DNA from 2 places in the Cobetia sp. D5 genome. Region 2 is predicted to be linked to the other one. Evidence: predicted binding sites of a transcription regulator. Region 2 holds the regulator's gene; the other holds the start of a gene.
What was found. Region 2 encodes LexA, which represses DNA repair genes until DNA is damaged. Its sites were predicted from a motif close to TACTGTNTANNTANACAGTA; they were not measured.

Region 1 (6,013 bases), 1.5 Mb from region 2:
AAGTTCGGGCCTTCGTAGAAGCAATCCACCGGGCAGACTTCCACGCAGTCGGTGTATTTGCAGCGAATGCAGTTCTCGGTGACGATGAATGCCATGCAGGTCTCCTGACGCGGATTGGCGTCTCTCTCGTAGGTCGTGGTCCAGGCGCCCACCATGTGTCATCTCGGCGACATCATGGTCTTCAGGTTATAAGCGGCGCAGATGTTATAAGGCGTTATTCTAGTGGCGCTCTGCCGCCCCCGCAATCAGCAGGGGCGGATCGTTTTGGAATGGTGCTATGCCCGAAGGTTGCTGTCGAGCCTTGCCGCGCATTCTCGGGCCTTGCCACTCATTCTCGGGCCGGGCACGCCAACGCTGGCTCGGTGTGACGGCGCTCAGCGCTGACGGTGCCATTCGTAGATCAGCTCCAGCGCTCGCTTGGGGCTCAGATCATCCGGGTCTAGGCCATTGAGGGCCTCGACAACCGGATGCGGCGGTGCCGCGAACAGGTCATTCTGCTGCGGTACCGGCTGGCCCAGCGCATCCTCGCGCGCCACCTGCGGACGATCGACTTCCTGCTGCTCCAGGCTGGTCAGCTTCTCGCGCGCGCGCAGGATGACGCTCTGCGGCACCCCGGCCAGCTGGGCCACCTGCAGGCCATAGCTCTGGCTGGCAGGGCCTTCCTCGACACGGTGCATGAAGACGATGCCATCGCCGTGCTCAGCGGCCGTCAGGTGCACGTTGGCGACGGCATCGGCATGCTCGGGCAGCGCCGTCATCTCGAAGTAATGGGTCGCGAACAGGGTGAAGGCACGCGTGCGCGCCAGATGCTCGGCGCTGGCCCATGCCAGTGACAGGCCATCGAAGGTCGAGGTGCCGCGGCCGATTTCATCCATCAACACCAGGCTCTCATCAGTGGCGTTATGCAGGATGCTGGCGGTCTCGGTCATCTCGACCATGAAGGTCGAGCGGCCGCCGGCCAGGTCATCCGAGGAGCCGATGCGCGTGAAGATGCGGTCCAGCGGGCCGATGCAGGCGCGCGACGCCGGCACGAAGCTGCCGGTATGCGCGAGCAGAGCGATCAGTGCCGTCTGGCGCATGTAGGTGGATTTACCGCCCATGTTGGGGCCGGTGATCACCAGCATGCGCCGCGCATCATCGAAGCGCACATCGTTGGGAACGAAGGGATGATCGCTGACATGCTCGACCACCGGGTGGCGTCCGCCTTCGATATCGATGCCCGGGGTCTCGCTGAGTTCGGGGCGCACGAAATCGAGCGAGGCAGCGCGATCGGCGAAGGCGGTCAGCACATCCAGTGACGCCAGTGCGCGGGCCGTCTGCTGCAGGCCATCCAGTTCGGTATTCAGGTCATCCAGCAGGTGCTCGTACAGCAGCTTCTCGCGCGCCAGTGACTTGGACTTGGCAGACAGCGCCTTGTCCTCGAACTCCTTGAGCTCGGGGATGATGAAGCGCTCGGCATTCTTGAGGGTCTGGCGACGGATGTATTCCGGCGGGGCCTCGGCCGATTGCGAGCGCGGCAGCTCGATGAAGTAGCCATGCACGCGGTTGTAGCCGACCTTGAGGTTGCTCAGGCCGGTGCGCTCGCGCTCGCGGGTCTCGAGTGCGACCAGATACTGGCCGGCGTTCTCGGACAGGCCGCGATACTCGTCCAGCTCATCGTCGTAGCCATCGGCGATCACGCCACCATCGCGCAGCACCACCGGCGGATTCTCGACCAGCGCCTCGCTGAGCATCGCGGAAAGTGCCGGGAACAGGCGGATGGCATCGCGCAGGTCATCGATGGCGCTGCCTTTTTCGACGCTGGCGAGCACGGCGCGCAGCTCGGGCAGAGTGTTGAGGCCATCGCGCAGGCGTGCCATGTCACGGGGGCGTGCGCTGCGCAGCGCGACACGGGCGAGGATACGCTCCACATCGCCGATGCGCTTGAGCAGGCCTTGCAGCTCGAAGGGGTAGTCGCCATCCAGCAGACGTTGCACCGCCGCCTGACGCTGGCCGATCTGGAGCTGATCGCGCAGCGGGCGGTTGAGCCAGCGCTTGAGCAGGCGTGAACCCATCGCGGTCGCGGTGACGTCCAGCACGCTGGCCAGCGTGTTGTCGCTGGTGCCGCCCAGGTTGGTGTCGATCTCGAGGTTGCGACGGCTGGCGGCATCGATCACCACCGAGTCATCGCGGCTCTCGACGGCCAGCGCGGTCACGTGGGGCAGGCCGGTACGCTGGGTGTCGCGAGCGTAGTCGAGCAGGGCACCGGCTGCCGTGACGGCGCGCGTCAGGTGGCTGCAGCCGAAGCCGTTGAGGTCCTGGACGCCGAACTGATCGCACAGCAGGCGCAAGGCAGTCTCGTGATCGAAGTGCCAATCGCTCTGGCGGGTCAGGCCCGGGCGCGAGGCCAGGCTGGCGGGGAGGGTACGGCTTTCGCCGACCATGACTTCGGCAGGCGACAGACGCTGGATCTCGGCCAGCAGCTCGTCATCACCATTGACCTCGAGCACGCTGAAGCGACCGGAGGAGAGCTCGAGAGCGGCCAGGCCCCAGGTCTCGCCATCACGATGCAGCGCCACCAGCAGGTTGTCGCGGCTGGCATCCAGCAGCGCCTCATCATGCAGCGTTCCCGGGGTGACGATACGTACCACCTTGCGCTCGACAGGCCCCTTGCTGGTCGCCGGGTCACCGATCTGCTCACAGATGGCTACCGATTCGCCCATCTTGACCAGGCGTGCCAGATAGCCTTCGGCGCTGTGGTAGGGCACCCCTGCCATGGGGATCGGGGAACCGCCGGAGCTGCCGCGCGCCGTCAGCGTGATATCGAGCAGTTGTGCTGCGCGCTTGGCGTCCTCATGAAACAGTTCATAGAAGTCGCCCATGCGATAGAACAGCAGCACGCCGGGGTGCTCGCGTTTGATCTTCATGTACTGCGTCATCATCGGCGTCATCTGGGGCGCGCTGTTCTTGGCCATGGCCATGGACTTCCTTGACTGCACTGCAATGGGAAAAAGCACACATGCGAGAGCACGGCATGCGGGATGCGCGATATTCTACGGACTGGCGCGGCCGGCTCCAATGCCTGTGATGTCTCATGCTCGCTGCCCTTTTCACCCGATGACCTCCACAAGGAGAAAGTTCGTGAGCCGATTGACTGGTACGACCCCCGAGGCTGCGTGCGCGAATGCCCTGGCTGAGCAGTTGCAGGCGTTGGCAGTCGCGCGCGGCGTGCGCATCACCACCGCCGAGTCGTGCACCGGGGGCGGGGTGAGTGCGGCGATCACGGCGATTGCCGGTAGCTCCAGCTATTTCGATGCGGGCTACGTGACCTATTCCAATGCCACCAAGCAGCGCCTGCTGGGGGTCAGTGAGACATCGCTTGAAACATTCGGTGCCGTCTCAGAGGCGGTCGTGTGCGAGATGGTGCGGGGCGCCTGTCGCGAAAGTGGCGCTGAGCTGGGGGTGGCGATCAGCGGTGTGGCCGGCCCCGGCGGGGGAAGTGACGAGAAGCCCGTCGGCACCGTATGGCTGGCGTGGGGGAGCGAGGCGCGCCAGCAGGCACGCTGCTGTCACTTTCCCGGCGACCGGCAGGCCGTGCGCGACGCCGCGGTGCGGGAGGCATTGCAGGGCTTGATCGAGCGCGTGGAGGCCTTGCAGATCGGCACCGAAGACGCATGAGCCCGATGCAAGCCCCGCGTTGAGGGTGCTGCCTGAAAAAGCGCATCACCGGACTGGCAGAGTGACGCAACTTGCGGCATTATACTGTCCATGTATACAGGGTTTTGCCACGACACCTCAGCCGCTAGTCTGACGGTGTCTGCTCAGCTCTCAGTGATAGAATTCTCTATTCCAGGTGGCAGCCCGTGTGGCTCCGCCGTTCGACAGGAGGCCACATGGCAAAGGACGACAATCGTACCAAGGCGCTGAACGCGGCGCTGTCCCAGATCGAGCGCCAGTTCGGCAAGGGCGCCGTCATGCGCATGGGCGATGCCCCGCGTGTGGCCATCCCGTCGGTTTCCACCGGTTCTCTGGGGCTGGATATCGCACTCGGCATCGGCGGCCTGCCCTTCGGGCGCGTGGTCGAGATCTATGGCCCGGAATCCTCGGGCAAGACGACACTGACCCTCTCGGTCATCGCCCAGGCGCAGAAGCAGGGCAAGGTCTGTGCCTTCATCGATGCCGAGCACGCACTGGATCCGTCCTACGCCGAGAAGCTGGGCGTCAATCTGGACGAGATGCTGGTCTCCCAGCCGGACACCGGTGAGCAGGCGCTCGAGATCGTCGACATGCTGGTACGCTCCGGCGGCGTTGACGTCATCATCGTCGACTCCGTGGCGGCACTGACGCCGCGTGCCGAGATCGAAGGCGAGATGGGCGACTCCCACGTCGGCCTGCAGGCGCGTCTGATGTCCCAGGCGCTGCGCAAGGTGACCGGTCACATCAAGAACGCCAACTGCATGGTGGTGTTCATCAACCAGATCCGCATGAAGATCGGCGTGATGTTCGGTAGCCCCGAAACCACGACTGGCGGTAACGCACTGAAGTTCTACTCCAGTGTGCGTCTGGATATCCGTCGCACCGGTTCCGTGAAGTCCGGTGATGAAGTCACCGGTAACGAGACCCGCGTCAAGGTCGTCAAGAACAAGGTCGCGCCGCCGTTCCGTCAGGCCGAGTTCCAGATTCTCTACGGCAAGGGCATCTATCACGCCGGTGAGGTGATCGATCTGGGCGTGCAGTGTGGTCTGGTCGGCAAGTCAGGCGCCTGGTACAGCTATCAGGGCAGCAAGATCGGTCAGGGCAAGGCCAATTCCGCCCAGTACCTGGAAGACAATCCCGCCATCATGGAGGAGATTGAAACCCAGATCCGTGCCCAGTTGCTGGCAGCGCCGGAAGCCAAGGAAGAGCCGAAAGAGACCGCGGCCGCCGAGAGTGAAGACGACCTGGATATCGATCTCGACTGAGGTTCGTCCAGAAGAAAGAGCAAGAGCGCCAGCCGCCAGGCTGGCGTCATCGCACCGTGTCGTTTCCGACCCGGTGAGATGACCCCAAGGCGCCCGCCCCGATGACTCGGAGGCGGGCGCCTTGCGTTCACGTCCATCGATGTCCTTCTGCTCAACCCCGGGGAGCATGACCATGCACGATGACAGCGCTGAAATGGGTGGGCCTGAGTATCAACCGCTCGACTCAGGCGCGATGACGCCGCAACGGCGTGCGCGCAATGATGCCATCGCGCGTCTGGCGCGCCGCGAACATAGCCGCCGCGAGCTGCACGACTATCTCAAGGAGCGTGACTACCTGCGGGCGGTCAGCGATGACGAGTTGGCAGAGCGGCAAGCCGCTGGCGAGGAGGGCGCACAGGCGGCCTTGAGTCGCGATGAGGTCGAGCTGCTGATCGAGGAGGTGCTGGAGCGCATGGCCGAGGAGGGCCTGCAATCCGATGAGGGCTTTGCCGCCAGCTTCCTGCGGACGCGAGTGCTGCGCGGGCAGGGGCCGAGGCGTATCCAGCAGGAGCTGCGCCAGCGTGGTATCGATAGCGAGACGCTCAATGCCGTGATGCGTGCCGCCAGTGACCCGACGCCGGATGCCTTCGGTCATGTCGAGGCGGTGGATTTCTTCGAGCTGGCGCGCGAGACGCTGGCCAGGCGCTTCTCCGGCCCCGGCGAGGGGCACAAGGAGCGCGCACGGCGCGAGCGCTTTCTGCTCCAGCGCGGCTTCGACTATGAGCAGCTGCGCTATGCCATGGAGTCCGCCTGGAGTGATGAGGGGGAGGAAGGCTAGCTGGCGGGCGACTGTTTGGCTCTCATGACGCGCAAACCGGCGCTTCAGGACATTTCCCCCCCTTTAGCTTGCGCGAACAGGCGTTATACTAGGTCGTCTTGCGACGGCACGGGGCAGGCGCCTTCTTTCATGCTTTTCATTGCACCTCCATGCATACCCACATGGATGAATATGCAGAAACCATGCGGAAGTCATGCAGAAGACCCCCGGAGCGTCTTTACGCACATCGCTACGGAACCTCTATGAAAAGCGCAGA
Region 2 (6,013 bases):
GGCCAGGAGATGCGAGCAACCATGGGCAAGTCACTGGTGATCGTCGAGTCGCCCGCCAAGGCCAAGACCATCAACAAGTATCTCGGCAACGACTTCGTGGTGAAGTCGAGTGTCGGGCACATCCGCGACCTGCCGACCAGCGGTAGCGGCAAGCAGGCCACCGACCCCAAGGAACGTGCCCGTCAGGCGGCGGAGACTCGCAAGATGTCGCCTGAGGTCAAGGCGGCTCACAAGGCGCAGAAGGCCAAGACCCAGTTGATCCGCCGCATGGGGGTCGACCCGGAGAATGGCTGGGAGGCGCATTACGAGATTCTGCCCGGCAAGGAAAAGGTCGTTTCCGAGCTGACGCGTCTGGCCGAGAAAGCCGACACCATCTATCTCGCGACGGATCTGGACCGCGAAGGTGAGGCGATCGCCTGGCACCTGCGCGAGACCATCGGTGGCGACGATTCGCGTTACAAGCGCGTAGTGTTCAACGAGATCACCAAGAAGGCGATCACGGCGGCCTTCGATGAGCCGGGCGAACTGAAGATGGACCGCGTGCATGCCCAGCAGGCACGCCGCTATCTGGATCGCGTCGTCGGCTTCATGGTTTCGCCGCTGCTGTGGGCCAAGGTCGCTCGTGGCCTGTCCGCCGGTCGCGTGCAGTCGGTTGCCGTGCGTCTGATCGTCGAGCGTGAGCGCGAGATCCGCGCCTTCATCCCCGAAGAGTTCTGGGATGTCCACGCTGAGCTGGCCGCCGCCAGTGGTGAAGCGATCCGTTTCGAGCTGGCGCGTCAGGATGGCAAGGCCTTCCGTCCGACCAGCGAGAAGGAGACGATGGACCGCATCGCGGCGCTGCGCACGGCCAAGCTCGCGATCACCAATCGTGAAGACAAGCCGACGCGCTCCAAGCCGAACGCGCCGTTCATCACCTCGACCCTGCAGCAGGCGGCCAGTGGTCGTCTCGGCTTCTCGGTTAAGAAGACCATGATGATGGCCCAGCGTCTCTACGAGGCGGGTTACATCACCTACATGCGTACCGACTCGACCAATCTGTCGGCGGACGCGGTGGCCACGGCGCGCGACTTCATCAGCGAAGAATACGGCAGCAACTACCTGCCGGAAGCGGCCAACGTCTACTCCAGCAAGGAAGGCGCCCAGGAGGCTCACGAAGCGATTCGTCCTTCCGAAGTGTCGCGCCGCGCCACCGATCTCGCCGGCATGGAGCGTGACGCCGAGCGCCTGTATGAGCTGATCTGGCGTCAGTTCGTGGCCTGTCAGATGCTGCCGGCCGAATACCTGTCCTCCACGCTGACCATCGAAGTGGATGGCTACGAGCTGCGCGCCAAGGGCCGTGTGCTCAAGTTCGACGGTTACACGCGTGTCATGAAGCCGATGGGCAAGAAGGAAGAGGACCAGTCGCTGCCGGACCTCGCCATCGGCGAGAAGCTGGACCTGGTCGAGCTGCAGCCGCTGCAGCACTTCACCAAGCCCACGGCGCGTTACACCGAGGCCAGTCTGGTCAAGGAGCTGGAGAAGCGCGGTATCGGTCGTCCATCCACCTATGCCGCCATCATCTCCACCATCCAGGACCGTGGCTACGTGGCGCTGGAAAACCGTCGCTTCTACGCCGAGAAGCTGGGCGATATCGTCACCGATCGCCTCAGCGAGTCCTTCAAGGATCTGATGGACTTCGGCTTCACGGCGCGCATGGAAGACTATCTCGATGAGGTGGCCAACGGCGGACGCAACTGGCGCGAGCTGCTGGACACCTTCTACGCCGAGTTCAAGGCCGAGCTGGACCACGCCCAGTCCGAAGAGGGCATGCGTCCCAACCAGCCGGTGCCGACGGACATCGCCTGCCCGACCTGTGGGCGTGAGATGCAGATTCGTACCGCCTCGACCGGGGTCTTCCTGGGTTGTTCCGGCTACAACCTGCCGCCCAAGGAGCGCTGCAAGACCACCATCGATCTGCTGCCGGGCGATGAAGCCGTGGCGGCCGATGCCGGTGAAGATGCCGAGACGGATGCGCTGCGCGCCAAGCGTCGCTGCCCGATCTGCGCCACCGCGATGGACAGCTACCTGATCGATGAGCAGCGCAAGCTGCACGTCTGCGGCAATAGCCCGGACTGTGTCGGTCACGAGGTCGAGGAAGGTCAGTTCCGTATCAAGGGCTACGATGGCCCGGTGATCGAGTGCGACAAGTGCGGTTCTGACATGCAGCTCAAGACCGGGCGTTTCGGCAAGTATTTCGGCTGCACCAACGAGAATTGCAAGAATACCCGCAAGCTGCTCAAGTCCGGTGAGGTGGCGCCGCCGAAGATGGACCCGATTCCGATGCCGGAGCTTGCCTGCGTCAAGGTCGAGGACCATTACGTGCTGCGCGATGGCGCCAGTGGCCTGTTCCTGGCGGCCAGTCAGTTCCCCAAGAATCGCGAGACGCGTCCGCCGCTGGTCAAGGAGCTCAAGGCGCATGCCGACGAGCTGCCGGAGAAGTATCACTTCATTCTCGAAGCCCCGGATCAGGACCCGGACGGACGTCCGGCGCAGATTCGCTTCTCGCGCAAGGTCAAGGCTCAGTACGTCATGACCGATGAGGAAGGCAAGGCGACCGGTTGGAAGGCGACCTACGACAACGGTCGCTGGGTCGTCGAGGACAAGCGCAAGGGGGCCAAGAGCTGATGAGCCAGCGTGCCCGTACCAATCAGCTGCTGTATCAGGCCGAGTTGCTGCTGGCCCAGTCAGCAGCCTCTGGCGACGATGAGCATGCCGTGGCGCGTCGCATGGCCGGTGAAGAGGGCGCGCTCGCCCTGCTGGAGCTGGCGCTGGCGTCATTGCTGGAAGAGTGTGCCGTGACGGCGCGCTGGCCAGAGGGTAGCTGGCGCGAGCGTCTGGCGTCGCCACCGACGCCCATCGCCGAGGTCGAGCAGCTGCGCAGTCTGCTGGAGCGTTCCGACAGCTGGTTGTCTGAGCTGGTCGCGGATGTGGCCCGCCTGCATGAAGAAGGCGGTGTCGCGCGCCGCGAAGAATCGCGTTCGCGTGGTGATGGTCTGATCATCGCGGCAGCCTCGAGCGCCTCGCTGGCCGAGCGTCTCAGTGCCGCCATCACGGCATTCAAGGCGCTGCTGCCGCAGCTGCGCGAGTCGAGTGTCGAGTGGTAGGTCAAGGCGTTGATCTGGCGCTGCACGCTGGTGATGACTGGCGCATGGCAATCGGGTGACGTTTCGCCTTCACGGGTGCTAGACTGATCGCATTGTGGCAAGCCCTGCATTCTCCGGTACGACCATGGCTCTGGCTGTGGTCGTACTTTTTTCTGCGTCGCTGATGGCAACGCGGTGCCGGGCTTGCCAGCCGTCGCGCTGACGATTACAACGACGCCGGTATCTCGCGAGATGCCGTGCAGGAGGAATGACGTGTCCGATCCCGCCGTACTTGAAATTGTGCAAATGGAAGATGGTGAAGTGATTCTGCGCGCCGCGGAAAGCGAAGGTGAGCCGCTGCTCAGCATTCGCATTTCGGACGAGGCCGCTGATCTGCTGCGTGACAATCGTTTCGAGGTCGCGCGTGAGATGATCGACCACGCCATCACCCGGACTCGCCTCTGGGATGGCGAAGAAGACGAGGACGAGCAGTCGGAAGGCATCGTGCACTGATTCATCGCTCGTGCTTCGCGCACAAAAAAACCCGCCTCGAGGCGGGTTTTTTTGTGCAATACGTGCGGCTTTTCTGTTGCTCAGAGCTTTGCGAGAAGAGCGCTGCTGGTCAAGGTCTCAGTGCAGGCCGCCATCGCGGATGACGCCCACTCCGAGACCCTCGATCTCCAGGCTGTCCGTGCGCAGGTCGACCTTGATCGGTGAGAAGTCCTCGTTCTCGGCTTCCAGCCACACGTAGTGCCCGTCACGGCGGAAGCGCTTGACGGTAACTTCATCCCCCAGACGTGCCACCACGATCTGTCCGTCACGCACGCTGCTGGTGCGGTGCACGGCCAGCAGGTCGCCTTCCAGAATTCCCACGTCCTTCATCGACACGCCGCGCACGCGCAACAGGTAGTCGGCAGCCGGCGAGAAGTAGTCGCTCGGCAGCGGGCAGTGACGGTCGATATGCTCGCTGGCAAGAATCGGACTGCCGGCGGCCACTTCCCCGATCACCGGCAGACCATCGTTGGCGCTGTCGTCGACGTCAGCCAGCGACGGCACGCGAATGCCGCGAGAGGTGCCCGGCACCATCTCGATGGCGCCCTTGCGCTTGAGGGCACGCAGATGCTCCTCGGCAGCATTCGGTGAGCGGAAGCCCAGCGCCTGGGCGATTTCGGCCCGCGTCGGCGGGTAGCCAGAGGACTTGATGGTCTTGATGATGAAGTCGAAGACATCCTGCTGGCGCGGAGTAAGCGGCTGGGTCATGGCATTGCCTTTGGCCTGGGCGGCATCTTGAGCTGACGGCACGGGGTGTGCATCCATACAACTGTCATTGTATCCAGTCATGGCGGTCATGCAAGGCATCGTGGCTTGCGTGGTGGCCTCAAAGGGCAGGTAGTCGCCGAGATATCGCTGTCTGGCGACTTTTCGTGCCGATATCCGAGGCATTCTTTCTTGATGGGAATGTCTGGAAGTGAATGTCTGGAGATTAATGTCTGGAGATGAATGTCTGGAGATGAACCCGGCCTGGCTCTGGCGGGGTGGACAGTCACCGAGCATGACGAGCCCTTGAATCGGGATGGTCAGCGTTGAGGGAATATCAGGCTTGGCTAAACCTCTGGCGTTTGAAACGCGAGAGAATTGTCAGTCATGGCATGGCGCGCTAGAATCAAAGTGTTTCAAACGAATGTTCGCCGATGGTAGTGCTCACGGGTGCCATGATCGAACGCGCCTTGCGGTGAACCTGCACCACCTCATGAGAGAGTCGCCGCGCGGGGCTTGCGCCGTGACCTACGACTCCAGTCCTTTTCTACCTGACAAGGGTTCCGCCCATGGCCCAGACCGATACCGTTACCCGCATCCTCGATACTGCCGAGGTGCTGTTCGCCGAGCGCGGCTTCGCCGAGACCTCACTGCGCAACATCACCAGCAAGGCCAAGGTCAATCTGGCGGCGGTGAACTACCACTTCGGCTCCAAGAAATCGCTGATCCAGGCGGTCTTCGCGCGCTATCTCGACCCTTTCAGTGAGCGTTTCCACGCGGCACTCGACAGCATCGAGCAGCAATACGCCGGGCGTCAGGTGCCGCTGGAGGTCCTGCTGGAGGTGATGGCGCGTACCGTGCTGGAGGTGCCGGCCGAGCGCAACAGCCTGCGTACCTTCATGCGCCTGCTCGGGCTTGCCTATACCCAGGGTCAGGGCCACATGCGGCGCTATATCCGCGAGCACTACGGCACGGTCTTCAGCCGCTTCGCCGAGCTTCTGAAGCTGGCGACGCCTGATCTGCCTGACAACGAGCGCTTCTGGCGTCTGCACTTCATGCTCGGCAGCGTGATCTTCACCTTCTCGGGCCTGGATGCGCTGCGCGATATCGAGGAGGCCGAGTACGGCCATCACACCACGGTGCGCGAGCTGATCCAGCACATGCGTCCAGTGGTCGTCGCGGCGATGGCAGCGCCGTTGCCGGCCACGCTCGGGGATGGTGAGGCGGTCACCCAGGCGGCCAGCTGATGGCCTGCTGGGTAGCGGTGGACCTCTCGCGCCAAAGCCTTGAGGTACGCAGTGACATGCCGAGTGGCAGTCGTGATGCGCCGCCCCCCGCGGCTGACCCTGAGGCGCTGGTGCACGCCTGCGCGATCTCCAGCGGCCTCAACGGTATCGGCGAGCTCGACGGCAGCGGTTGCACGCCAACCGGCTGGCATGTGATTCGTGCCGCCATCGGGGCGGGCAATCCGTGTGGCGCCGTCTATCGCGGCCGGCGCTTCACGGGCGAGGTGTTCACGCCCGAGCTTGCTGCCGAGCATCCTGAGCGAGACTGGATCCTGACGCGCATTCTGTGGCTCAGCGGCCGCGAGTCCGGCGTCAATCGTGGTCGCAATGCCCGCGGCGAGCGGGTCG

Region 1: a site for LexA is predicted at 3,740-3,759, ahead of recA (recombinase RecA). Genes of this name have one in related genera too.

What each region holds. Positions count from the first base shown of each region.
Region 1 covers NZ_CP142020.1:3,733,414-3,739,426, reverse strand. The annotation lists gene fdxA (ferredoxin FdxA) at 1-95, opposite strand, end outside; gene mutS (DNA mismatch repair protein MutS) at 375-2,954, opposite strand; gene U0O11_RS15470 (CinA family protein) at 3,121-3,657, shown strand; gene recA (recombinase RecA) at 3,873-4,940, shown strand; gene U0O11_RS15460 (regulatory protein RecX) at 5,113-5,757, shown strand; gene alaS (alanine--tRNA ligase) at 6,000-6,013, shown strand, end outside.
Region 2 covers NZ_CP142020.1:989,733-995,745, forward strand. The annotation lists gene topA (type I DNA topoisomerase) at 22-2,664, shown strand; gene U0O11_RS04220 (DUF6586 family protein) at 2,664-3,143, shown strand; gene U0O11_RS04225 (hypothetical protein) at 3,396-3,635, shown strand; gene lexA (transcriptional repressor LexA) at 3,753-4,382, opposite strand; gene U0O11_RS04235 (TetR/AcrR family transcriptional regulator) at 4,949-5,626, shown strand; gene U0O11_RS04240 (L,D-transpeptidase family protein) at 5,626-6,013, shown strand, end outside.